4 regions of the Streptomyces sp. NPDC085460 genome follow, and region 4 is predicted to be linked to each of the others. Evidence: riboswitches for the same ligand, from Rfam matches in the RefSeq annotation. Region 4 holds a riboswitch; each other region holds the start of a gene.

Region 1 (2,190 bases), on a different contig from region 4:
GACGTGCCCGGGCGGGAGCTCGCGCGGGCGCCAGGCGCCGGTGCCGGCGGCGTCGGCGGCGTCGAGGAAGGCGAGGGCGCAGGCGAGCGCGGCGGTGGCGGCGCGGGAGGCGGAGGCGGAGGAGGCGTGGCTGGCGGCGGGGACGCCGGAGGCGGCGGGGTCCGTGGTGGGGTTCTGCGCGGCGGGGGCGTCGGCGGGGGTCAGCCGGAAGGCCGTGGAGCCCGCCGTCAGGAGCGTGGCGCCGTGCGGTGCTGCGACCAAGCTCACATCGCCGCCGAGGCCGGTGACGTCGCCGCGCCCGTCGTCGAGGACGAAGAGGAAACGGCCGGAGAGGGCCGCCGCGCGGGGTTCCGCGCAGAGCGCCGCGTCCAGGGCCCGGGCCCACAACTGCGCGTCGGCGTGGCCGAGTCCGTCGAGCCCCGAGGCGGGGGAGGCGACGATGTTCCGGACCCGCTCGTGGGTGCGGGAGGGCAGCAGAACCGCGTCGTCGAGGAGCGCGGCGAGCCGGCCGCCGCAGCCCTCGGCCAGACCGCGCAGCTCGGCGTTGCCGCGCGAGGTGATCGAGAGGCCGCCGTCGCCGAGTTCCTCGGCCGCGTCGGCCAGAGCCATGAGCTGACGTGGCGTCAACCGTCCGGCGGGGAGGCGGAGTCGGGCGAGGAAACCGTCGGCTGCGGCGTGCAGCCGGAGCGCCCCCGGGCACGCGTCGCCTCGGTCCCGTATGCGAGGTTCGCCCGCTTCGGGCGGGCTGGGTGGGGTCGGCGGCATGGCGGCGAGCATACCCACGGGAAACCGGACGGCCACCGAGTGTGATCCGGCCGACTCTCCGGCTCTCTTAGGCCCGCCGACGTCACGATCTACTATGCAGATCGGCATGGGGTCCCAGGACCCCGGGGAGGAAGCCCGGTGAGAATCCGGCGCGGTCCCGCCACTGTGAGCCCGAGCCGGCGACGGCCCCGGGTGAGTCAGGAACTCCCGCCATCCACCATGACCCGGGGCGCGGACAACCCCGAGGAAGGGCCTGAGCCTCGCCATGCTCCTGCTGCTGTCGCACTCCGACACCGACCTGCTCAGTGCCCGCGCGGCGAACGCCGCCGCGCCCGAGGGCCCGGTCCCGTACCGCTTCGCCAACCCCTCCCGGCTCCCGCTCGACGACCTCCCCGGCCTGCTCGACGGCGCCGAACTCGTCGTCGTCCGCCTCCTCGGCGGCGTCCGCTCCTGGCAGGAAGGGCTCGACGCGGTCCTCGCCGCCGGAAAGCCGGTCGTCGTGCTCAGCGGCGAACAGGCGCCCGACGCCCAGCTGATGGCCGCCTCCACCGTGCCCGTCGGCGTCGCCACCGAGGCCCACGCCTACCTCGCCCACGGCGGCCCCGCCAACCTGGCGCAGCTGGCCCGCTTCCTCTCCGACACCGTGCTGCTCACCGGCCACGGCTTCGAGGCCCCGGCCGCCGCCCCCACCTGGGGCCCGCTGGAGCGCCCCGCCCGCTCCGCCGAGGGCCCGACGGTCGCCGTGCTCTACTACCGCGCCCACCACATGAGCGGGAACACCGCCTTCGTCGGCGCCCTCTGCGACGCGATCGAGGACGCGGGCGGCCGCGCCCTCCCGCTGTACGTGGCCTCGCTGCGCGCCCCCGAGGAGGAGCTGCTCGCCGTGCTGCGCGGCGCCGACGCGATCGTCACCACCGTCCTCGCCGCCGGCGGCACCAAGCCCGCCGCCGCGCAGGCCGGCGGAGACGAGGAGGCGTGGGACGCGGGCGCGCTCGCCGCGCTCGACGTGCCGGTGCTCCAGGCCCTGTGCCTGACCGGCTCGCGGGCGAACTGGGAGGAGAACGACGAGGGCCTGTCGCCGCTGGACGCGGCCAGCCAGGTCGCCGTCCCCGAGTTCGACGGCCGGCTCATCACCGTGCCGTTCTCCTTCAAGGAGATCGACGCCGACGGCCTGCCCGCCTACGTCGCCGACGCCGAGCGCGCCGCCCGCGTGGCCGGCATCGCCGTCCGCCACGCCCGCCTGCGGCACATCCCGAACGCCGAGAAGAAGCTGGCGCTCGTCCTCTCCGCGTACCCGACCAAGCACTCCCGCATCGGCAACGCCGTCGGCCTCGACACCCCCGCCTCCGCGATCGCCCTGCTGCGCCGGCTGATCGCCGAGGGGTACGACTTCGGGCCCGAGGCGGAGCTGCCCGGCCTCGTCTC
Region 2 (2,190 bases), on a different contig from region 4:
GATACCTCGACGAGAGCGGTTATCTCTTCCTCGTCGACCGGTGCAACGACATGATCAAGGTGGCGGGCGGGGGCATCTACCCGAGCGAGGTCGAAGCGGTGCTCCTGACCCATCCGGCCGTCGCCCAGTGCGCCGTCTTCAGCGTGCCCGACCAGGATGCGACCGAGCACGTGCACGCCGCCGTGGTGCCCGCCCGGGACCACGACATCACCCACGACGAGATCCATGCCTTCGTCACCGCCCGCAAAGGCGACCAGTACGCACCGACCGTGGTCCACCTGCTGGCCGACATCCCCCACACGTCCGTGGGAAAGCCCGACCGGCGCAGGCTCCGAGCGCTGCTGAGCTGACGATTCCCTTTCCGACTGCGGTACGGAGATGCCGTGCCTGCCGCAGGGCTGTGCCGACTTCGGCCGGCGGCCCGAGGGTGTTGACGACGAACCGACGCGCGCCGGGCCGGTCCTTCGTGAGCGCGTCGATCAGCTCGACGTCGGCGTAGGCGGTGAACCGCCGGCCGGAACCCAGCCGGATCACCAGCGCCTGTGCCGCGAGGTCCCTCTCCACGTGGTGCGGGTCCGGGACGGTTCTCATGGTGACGTCCGCATGGTGGGATCTCGTCACCGCTGGGCTCGTGCGCGGCTAGGGTGGCGTCCGCAGCTGGTTCGTCCCGTCATCCAGGCGGGAACGTCGTAAGAGGGAACCCGGTGGGAATCCGGGACTGCCCCGCAGCGGTGAGCGGGAACGACCGCCGTCATACGCACTGGGACCGGAGAACGGTCCTGGGAAGCGACGGCCAGTAGGTGCCTGCCTCGTCAGAGGCCGGTGTGCCCGCGAGTCCGAAGACCTGCCCGTTGCCCGTACGCGGACGTACTCCGCGCACGGCCATTCCGGTGACCTCGTGGGCGGGTCGGCGTACACGGCGAGCGGCACGTGCGGTGTTCCACCGCGGCGTGAGCCGCGCGTTCCGTCGTATTCCTTCGCGTCCGCGTCCCCCGCCGGGATGTTCCGGACACAAACTCGCGAAGGAGAGTTCCGTGACAGCGAAGCCCGCGACCGCGGCAGTTCGAGCCACCGTGTACGGCTACCCCCGCCAGGGTCCGAACCGTGAGCTGAAGAGGGCGATCGAGGGGTACTGGAAGGGCCGCGTCACCGCCGACGCCCTCCGGGCCACCGCCGCCGAGCTGCGCAGGTCGAACTGGCGGCAGCTGGCCGACGCCGGCATCACCGAGGTGCCCACCGGCGACTTCTCGTCCTACGACCACGTCCTGGACACCAGCGTCATGGTCGGCGCCATCCCCGCCCGGCACCGGGAGGCCGTGGCCGCCGACGCCCTGGACGGCTACTTCGCCATGGCCCGGGGCACGCAGGACGTGGCGCCCCTGGAGATGACGAAGTGGTTCGACACCAACTACCACTACCTCGTCCCCGAACTCGGCCCCGACACCGTCTTCACCGCCGACTCCTCCCGGCAGGTCGCCGAGCTGAAGGAGGCCCTGGCCCTGGGGCACGCGGCGCGCCCGGTGCTCGTCGGCCCGGTCACCTACCTCCTGCTGGCCAAGCCCGCGCCCGGCGTCGCCGCCGGCTTCGACCCGCTGACCCTCCTGGACCGGCTGCTGCCCGTCTACGCCGAGGTCCTCGCCGACCTGCGCGCGGCGGGCGCCGAGTGGGTTCAGCTGGACGAGCCCGCCCTCGTCCAGGACCGCACTCCGGCCGAGCTGAACGCCGCCGCCCGCGCCTACCGCGATCTCGGCACGCTCACCGACCGGCCCAAGCTGCTCGTCGCCTCCTACTTCGACCGGCTCGGCGACGCGCTCCAGGTGCTCGCCTCAGCCCCCGTGGAGGGCCTCGCCCTCGACTTCACCGAGCGCGCCGCCGCCAACCTCGACGACCTCGCCGCGGTCGGCGGACTGCCTGGCAAGCGCCTGGTCGCGGGCATCGTCAACGGCCGCAACATCTGGATCAACGACTACCAGAAGTCCCTGGCCACCCTCGCCACCCTGCTCGGTCTCGCCGACCGCGTCGACGTGGCGGCGTCCTGCTCGCTCCTGCACGTCCCGCTCGACGCGACCGCCGAGAACGACATCGACCCCCAGGTCCGGCGCTGGCTCGCCTTCGCCCGGCAGAAGACCGCGGAGATCGCCACCCTCGCACGCGGCCTCGCCCAGGGCACCGACGCCATCGCCGCCGAAC
Region 3 (2,190 bases), on a different contig from region 4:
GACGGCCACGGAGATGGCCATGCAGCGCTCGCCCGCCGAGCCGTAGCCGGCGCCGATCAGCGCCTCGGCGGCCTGGTCGAGGTCGGCGTCGGGCATCACGATCATGTGGTTCTTGGCGCCGCCGAAGCACTGGGCGCGCTTTCCGTGCGCGGCGGCGGTGGCGTAGATGTGCGCGGCGATCGGGGTGGATCCGACGAAGCCCAGAGCCTGGACGCGGGGGTCTTCGAGGAGCGTGTCGACGGCCTCCTTGCCTCCGTTGACCACGTTCAGCACGCCCGGCGGCAGGCCCGCCTCCAGGAACAGCTCGGCGAGCCGCAGAGGTACCGAGGGGTCGCGCTCGGACGGCTTGAGGATGAAGGCGTTGCCGCAGGCCAGGGCGGGTGCGGCCTTCCACAGCGGGATCATCGCCGGGAAGTTGAAGGGGGTGATCCCGGCGACGACGCCGAGCGGGGAGCGCAGTGAGTGGACGTCGATGCCGGTGCCGGCGTTGTCGGTGAACTCTCCCTTGAGGAGGTGCGGGATGCCGGCGGCGAACTCGACGACCTCCAGGCCGCGTTGAAGGTCGCCGTGCGCGTCGGCGACGGTCTTGCCGTGTTCGGCGGAGAGCAGCCGGGCCAAGGAGTCCCGCTCCCCCTCCACGAGTTGGAGGAAGCGCAGCAGGACGCGGGCACGTCGCTGCGGATTCCACCGGCCCCACTCCTGCTGGGCCGTCTCGGCGTCGGCGATCGCCGCCTCGGTGTCGGCGCGCCCGGCCAGGGGAACCCTGGCCTGGACGGCGCCGGTGTTGGGGTCGTACACGTCGGCGAAGAGACCGGACGTGCCGACGGTGTGCTTGCCGCCGATGAAATGGGTGAGTTCGCGGACCATCGAAGCCTGCTCTCGTCAGGTACGGATCCGAGGAAGGCGCGGCGAGGACCGCGAGGACGCACCGATCGGGATGCGCGCACGCGGGTGCCGCCGCGGGACAGGGGAAGGCGGGGACGCCTTCGTCGAGTCACGAACGCGGGGACAGGGCCTCGGGTTTCGGGTACTCCGCCGGATCACCAGGGCCGTGGTCACGTACCGGTGCCATGCGTGTCTGCTCCATCCTCGTGGACAACACGGAACACCCCACGGCCGGTATCCTGACTCCCGGATCAGCGCATGCTCTCCGGCCTTCCCGACGGATGGTTTCCGTCAGTGGCCTGACCTGCTGGAAGAGCACACTCCCCGGTCACAGTGGCGGGACCGCGCCGGAATCACACCGGCTTCCCTGCACCGCGGGCTCGTCACGAACATATAGTTGGACGTCCTAGTAAGTCCACCCCCACCCCGTCACGGCCAGGACGTCTGGACAGTCGACCGCGCGAGCCCGCGTGACCGGCGAGGAACCCCATAGGCTCGGACCATGCGCATCGTCTCCTTGCTGCCCGCGGCGACCGACATCGTGGCCGAGCTCGGGCTGGCCGCCGACCTGGTGGGACGGACCCATGAATGCGACTGGCCGCCGCGGGACGTGGCCGGGGTGCCGGTGGTCACCACCGCCGGGTTCTCGTCCGAGGACCTGACCAGCCGGGAGATCTCCGCGGCGGTCGGCGGCGCGGCGCACGGCGGCTCCTCGCTTTACACCCTCGACGCCAGGGCTCTCGCCGCTCTCGCGCCCGATGTCGTGCTCACGCAGGACCTGTGCGATGTCTGCGCGGTGTCCTACGAGGCTGTCTCACGCGCGGTGCGCGTCCTGGACGGCGGTTCCCGAGTCCTCAGCCTGGAGCCCCGCACCCTGGACGACGTCCTGGACTGCCTGGTCACGGTCGGTGAGCTCCTGGGCGTGCGTGAGCGGGCCGAGCGGCGGCGCGAGGAGCTGCGCGGTCGGCTGGCCGCGGTACGTGGCCTCACGGCGGGCCGGCCCCGGCCCCGGGTCGTGGCGGTCGAGTGGCTCGATCCGCTGTGGCCCGCGGGACACTGGGTGCCCGAACAGATCACCTGCGCCGGCGGCGAACCGTTCCTCGCCGCTCCCGGAGAGCACACGAAGCCGATGACATGGGAGGCCGTCCAGGCTGTCCGCCCCGACGTCCTCCTGGTCCTGCCGTGCGGCTTCCCGCCCGAACGGACCGTGCGCGAGCGCGACCTGTTGACCTCCCTCCCCGGTTGGGACGATCTGCCGGCGGTACGGTCGGGCGCGGTGTGGGTGCTGGACGGGCCCGCCTACTT
Region 4 (2,190 bases):
GACGGTCCCGCTGCGCGCCCGCAAGGGCCGGGCCAGTTACCTCGGCGAGCGGTCGGTCGGCCACCAGGACCCGGGGGCGACCTCCTCGGCGCTGCTGTTCGCCGCGCTGGCGGAGGCGGCGGAGGAGGCGGCGGAGGGGGCGGCCGGATGAGCGGGGCGAGGGTCGGGATCGTGCTCGTCTCGCACAGTGCCGCCGTGGCGGCGGCGGTCGCGGAGCTGGCCCGGGGGCTCGCCGGCGGCGGCGACCTGGCACCGGTCGCGGCGGCGGGCGGCACGCCCGACGGCGGTCTCGGTACGAGCTCCGAGCTGATCGCCGCGGCGGCGAGGGACGTCGACGCGGGGGCCGGCGTGGCCGTCCTGGTGGACCTGGGCAGCGCGGTCCTGACGGTGAAGGCCCTCCTCGCGGAGGGCGACGAACTCCCGGAGGGCACCCGGCTCGTGGACGCCCCCTTCGTGGAGGGCGCGGTGGCCGCCCTGGTGACGGCGAGCGCCGGCGGCGGCCTGGACGCGGTGACGGCCGCGGCGTCGGAGGCGTACGCCTACCGCAAGGTCTGAGACGGGGAGAGGGGGCCGCCCCGGCTGGGTTCCACGCCGCCGGGGCGCCCTCGTCCGAGCAGCAGCAAGCACTAGGACGCGTTCCACGCTAGTGCGAGGGTCTGACAACGGGTCCCGCGCCACCGGGCCCGGCGAGGATGTCCGAGCGCGAGTGACCGACCCCGCATTGTGATGAAGCAGGTCAACACACTAATGTCACAGCGCCTTGGTGTTCGGGAAACCGGTGCAGTACCGGTGCGGCCCTCGCCACTGTGATCGGGAGGTCCGGCTCCTTCCCCTCGGGGAAGCCACTGCTCCGCCGCGGGAGACCGTCGCGGGGTGGGAAGGCGGAGTCGGGCGTCATGACCGTCAGCCAGGAGACCGGCCAGGGCGCGTTGTCCATCCACGAGGTGCTGGAGAGGGTCTCCCGATCATGCATATCGCCGAGGGGTATCTGCCCCCCGTCCATGCGGCCGCCTGGGGCGTCGCATCGGCTCCGTTCGTCGTCCACGGCGTCCGGGCGCTCACCCGCGAGGTGCGCGCCAACCCCGAGTCCACGCTGTTGCTCGGCGCCGCCGGCGCCTTCACGTTCGTCCTGTCCGCGCTCAAACTGCCGTCCGTGACGGGCAGTTGTTCCCATCCTACGGGTACGGGTCTGGGCGCCATACTGTTCCGGCCGCCGATCATGGCGGTGCTCGGCACCATCACGCTCCTGTTCCAGGCGCTGCTGCTCGCCCACGGCGGGCTGACCACGCTGGGGGCGAACGTCTTCTCGATGGCGATCGTCGGCCCCTGGGCGGGATACGGCGCCTACGTGCTGCTGAAGCGGTCCGGGGCGCCCCTGATGGTGAGCGTCTTCTTCGGCGCGTTCGTCGCCGACCTGTCCACCTACTGCGTGACCAGCGTCCAGCTGGCCGTCGCCTTCCCCGACCCGGGCAGCGGCATCGCCGGTTCGCTGGCGAAGTTCGGCTCCATCTTCGCGGTGACGCAGATCCCGCTCGCCGTGAGCGAGGGGCTGCTGACCGTCCTCGTGGTGCGGCTGCTCATGCAGGCCAGCAAGAGTGACCTGCTGCGTCTGGGCGTGCTCGCCCGGACGGAGCCGAAGCGACGCGAGGAGGCGGCGGCGTGATGAGCCGGAACGCGAAGATCAACACCCTGCTGCTCGCGCTCGTGGCGGTGCTCGCCGTCGTGCCGCTGGCGCTCGGGCTCGGCGACCACAAGGAGGAGCCGTTCGCCGGCGCCGACGCGGAGGCCGAGACGGCGATCACCGAGATCAAGCCGGACTACGAGCCGTGGTTCAGCCCGCTGTACGAGCCGCCGTCCGGCGAGATCGAGTCGGCGCTTTTCGCCCTCCAGGCGGCGCTGGGCGCCGGTGTCCTCGCGTACTACTTCGGGGTGCGGCGCGGCCGTCGGCAGGGCGAGGAGCGGGCGGCGGCCCGCGAGGAGAGCGGCGCACCCGGCGCGGAGGCGTAACCGCCGATGCTGCCGATCGACGCGGCGGCGCACAGCAGCCGCTGGCGCCGCCGCCATCCGGCGGAGAAGGCGGCGCTCGGTCTCGGTCTGACCCTGTGCGCGGTGTGTCTGCCGCCGTGGCCGGGCGCGCCCCTGGTCGCGGCGGCCACGCTCGCCGTGCTGCTCGGCCCGGCCGGTGTGCCG

What was found. Region 4 has a riboswitch for cobalamin ahead of ACIGHB_RS12085 (energy-coupling factor ABC transporter permease). Riboswitches for the same ligand answer to the same signal wherever they lie in the genome.
Region 1: another riboswitch for cobalamin. It lies ahead of cobN (cobaltochelatase subunit CobN); the one in region 4 lies ahead of ACIGHB_RS12085 (energy-coupling factor ABC transporter permease).
Region 2: another riboswitch for cobalamin. It lies ahead of metE (5-methyltetrahydropteroyltriglutamate--homocysteine S-methyltransferase); the one in region 4 lies ahead of ACIGHB_RS12085 (energy-coupling factor ABC transporter permease).
Region 3: another riboswitch for cobalamin. It lies ahead of ACIGHB_RS32655 (CoA-acylating methylmalonate-semialdehyde dehydrogenase); the one in region 4 lies ahead of ACIGHB_RS12085 (energy-coupling factor ABC transporter permease).

Annotation. Positions count from the first base shown of each region.
Region 1 covers NZ_JBITTO010000003.1:306,677-308,866, reverse strand. The annotation lists gene ACIGHB_RS09260 (cobalamin biosynthesis protein CobG) at 1-777, opposite strand, end outside; cobalamin riboswitch at 857-994, shown strand; gene cobN (cobaltochelatase subunit CobN) at 1,031-2,190, shown strand, end outside.
Region 2 covers NZ_JBITTO010000001.1:681,256-683,445, reverse strand. The annotation lists gene ACIGHB_RS02930 (AMP-binding protein) at 1-350, shown strand, start outside; cobalamin riboswitch at 642-867, shown strand; gene metE (5-methyltetrahydropteroyltriglutamate--homocysteine S-methyltransferase) at 1,035-2,190, shown strand, end outside.
Region 3 covers NZ_JBITTO010000019.1:25,350-27,539, reverse strand. The annotation lists gene ACIGHB_RS32655 (CoA-acylating methylmalonate-semialdehyde dehydrogenase) at 1-867, opposite strand, end outside; cobalamin riboswitch at 1,097-1,277, opposite strand; gene ACIGHB_RS32650 (ABC transporter substrate-binding protein) at 1,388-2,190, shown strand, end outside.
Region 4 covers NZ_JBITTO010000004.1:222,863-225,052, forward strand. The annotation lists gene dhaL (dihydroxyacetone kinase subunit DhaL) at 1-151, shown strand, start outside; gene ACIGHB_RS12080 (PTS-dependent dihydroxyacetone kinase phosphotransferase subunit DhaM) at 148-555, shown strand; cobalamin riboswitch at 717-939, shown strand; gene ACIGHB_RS12085 (energy-coupling factor ABC transporter permease) at 968-1,663, shown strand; gene ACIGHB_RS12090 (energy-coupling factor ABC transporter substrate-binding protein) at 1,663-2,007, shown strand; gene cbiQ (cobalt ECF transporter T component CbiQ) at 2,014-2,190, shown strand, end outside.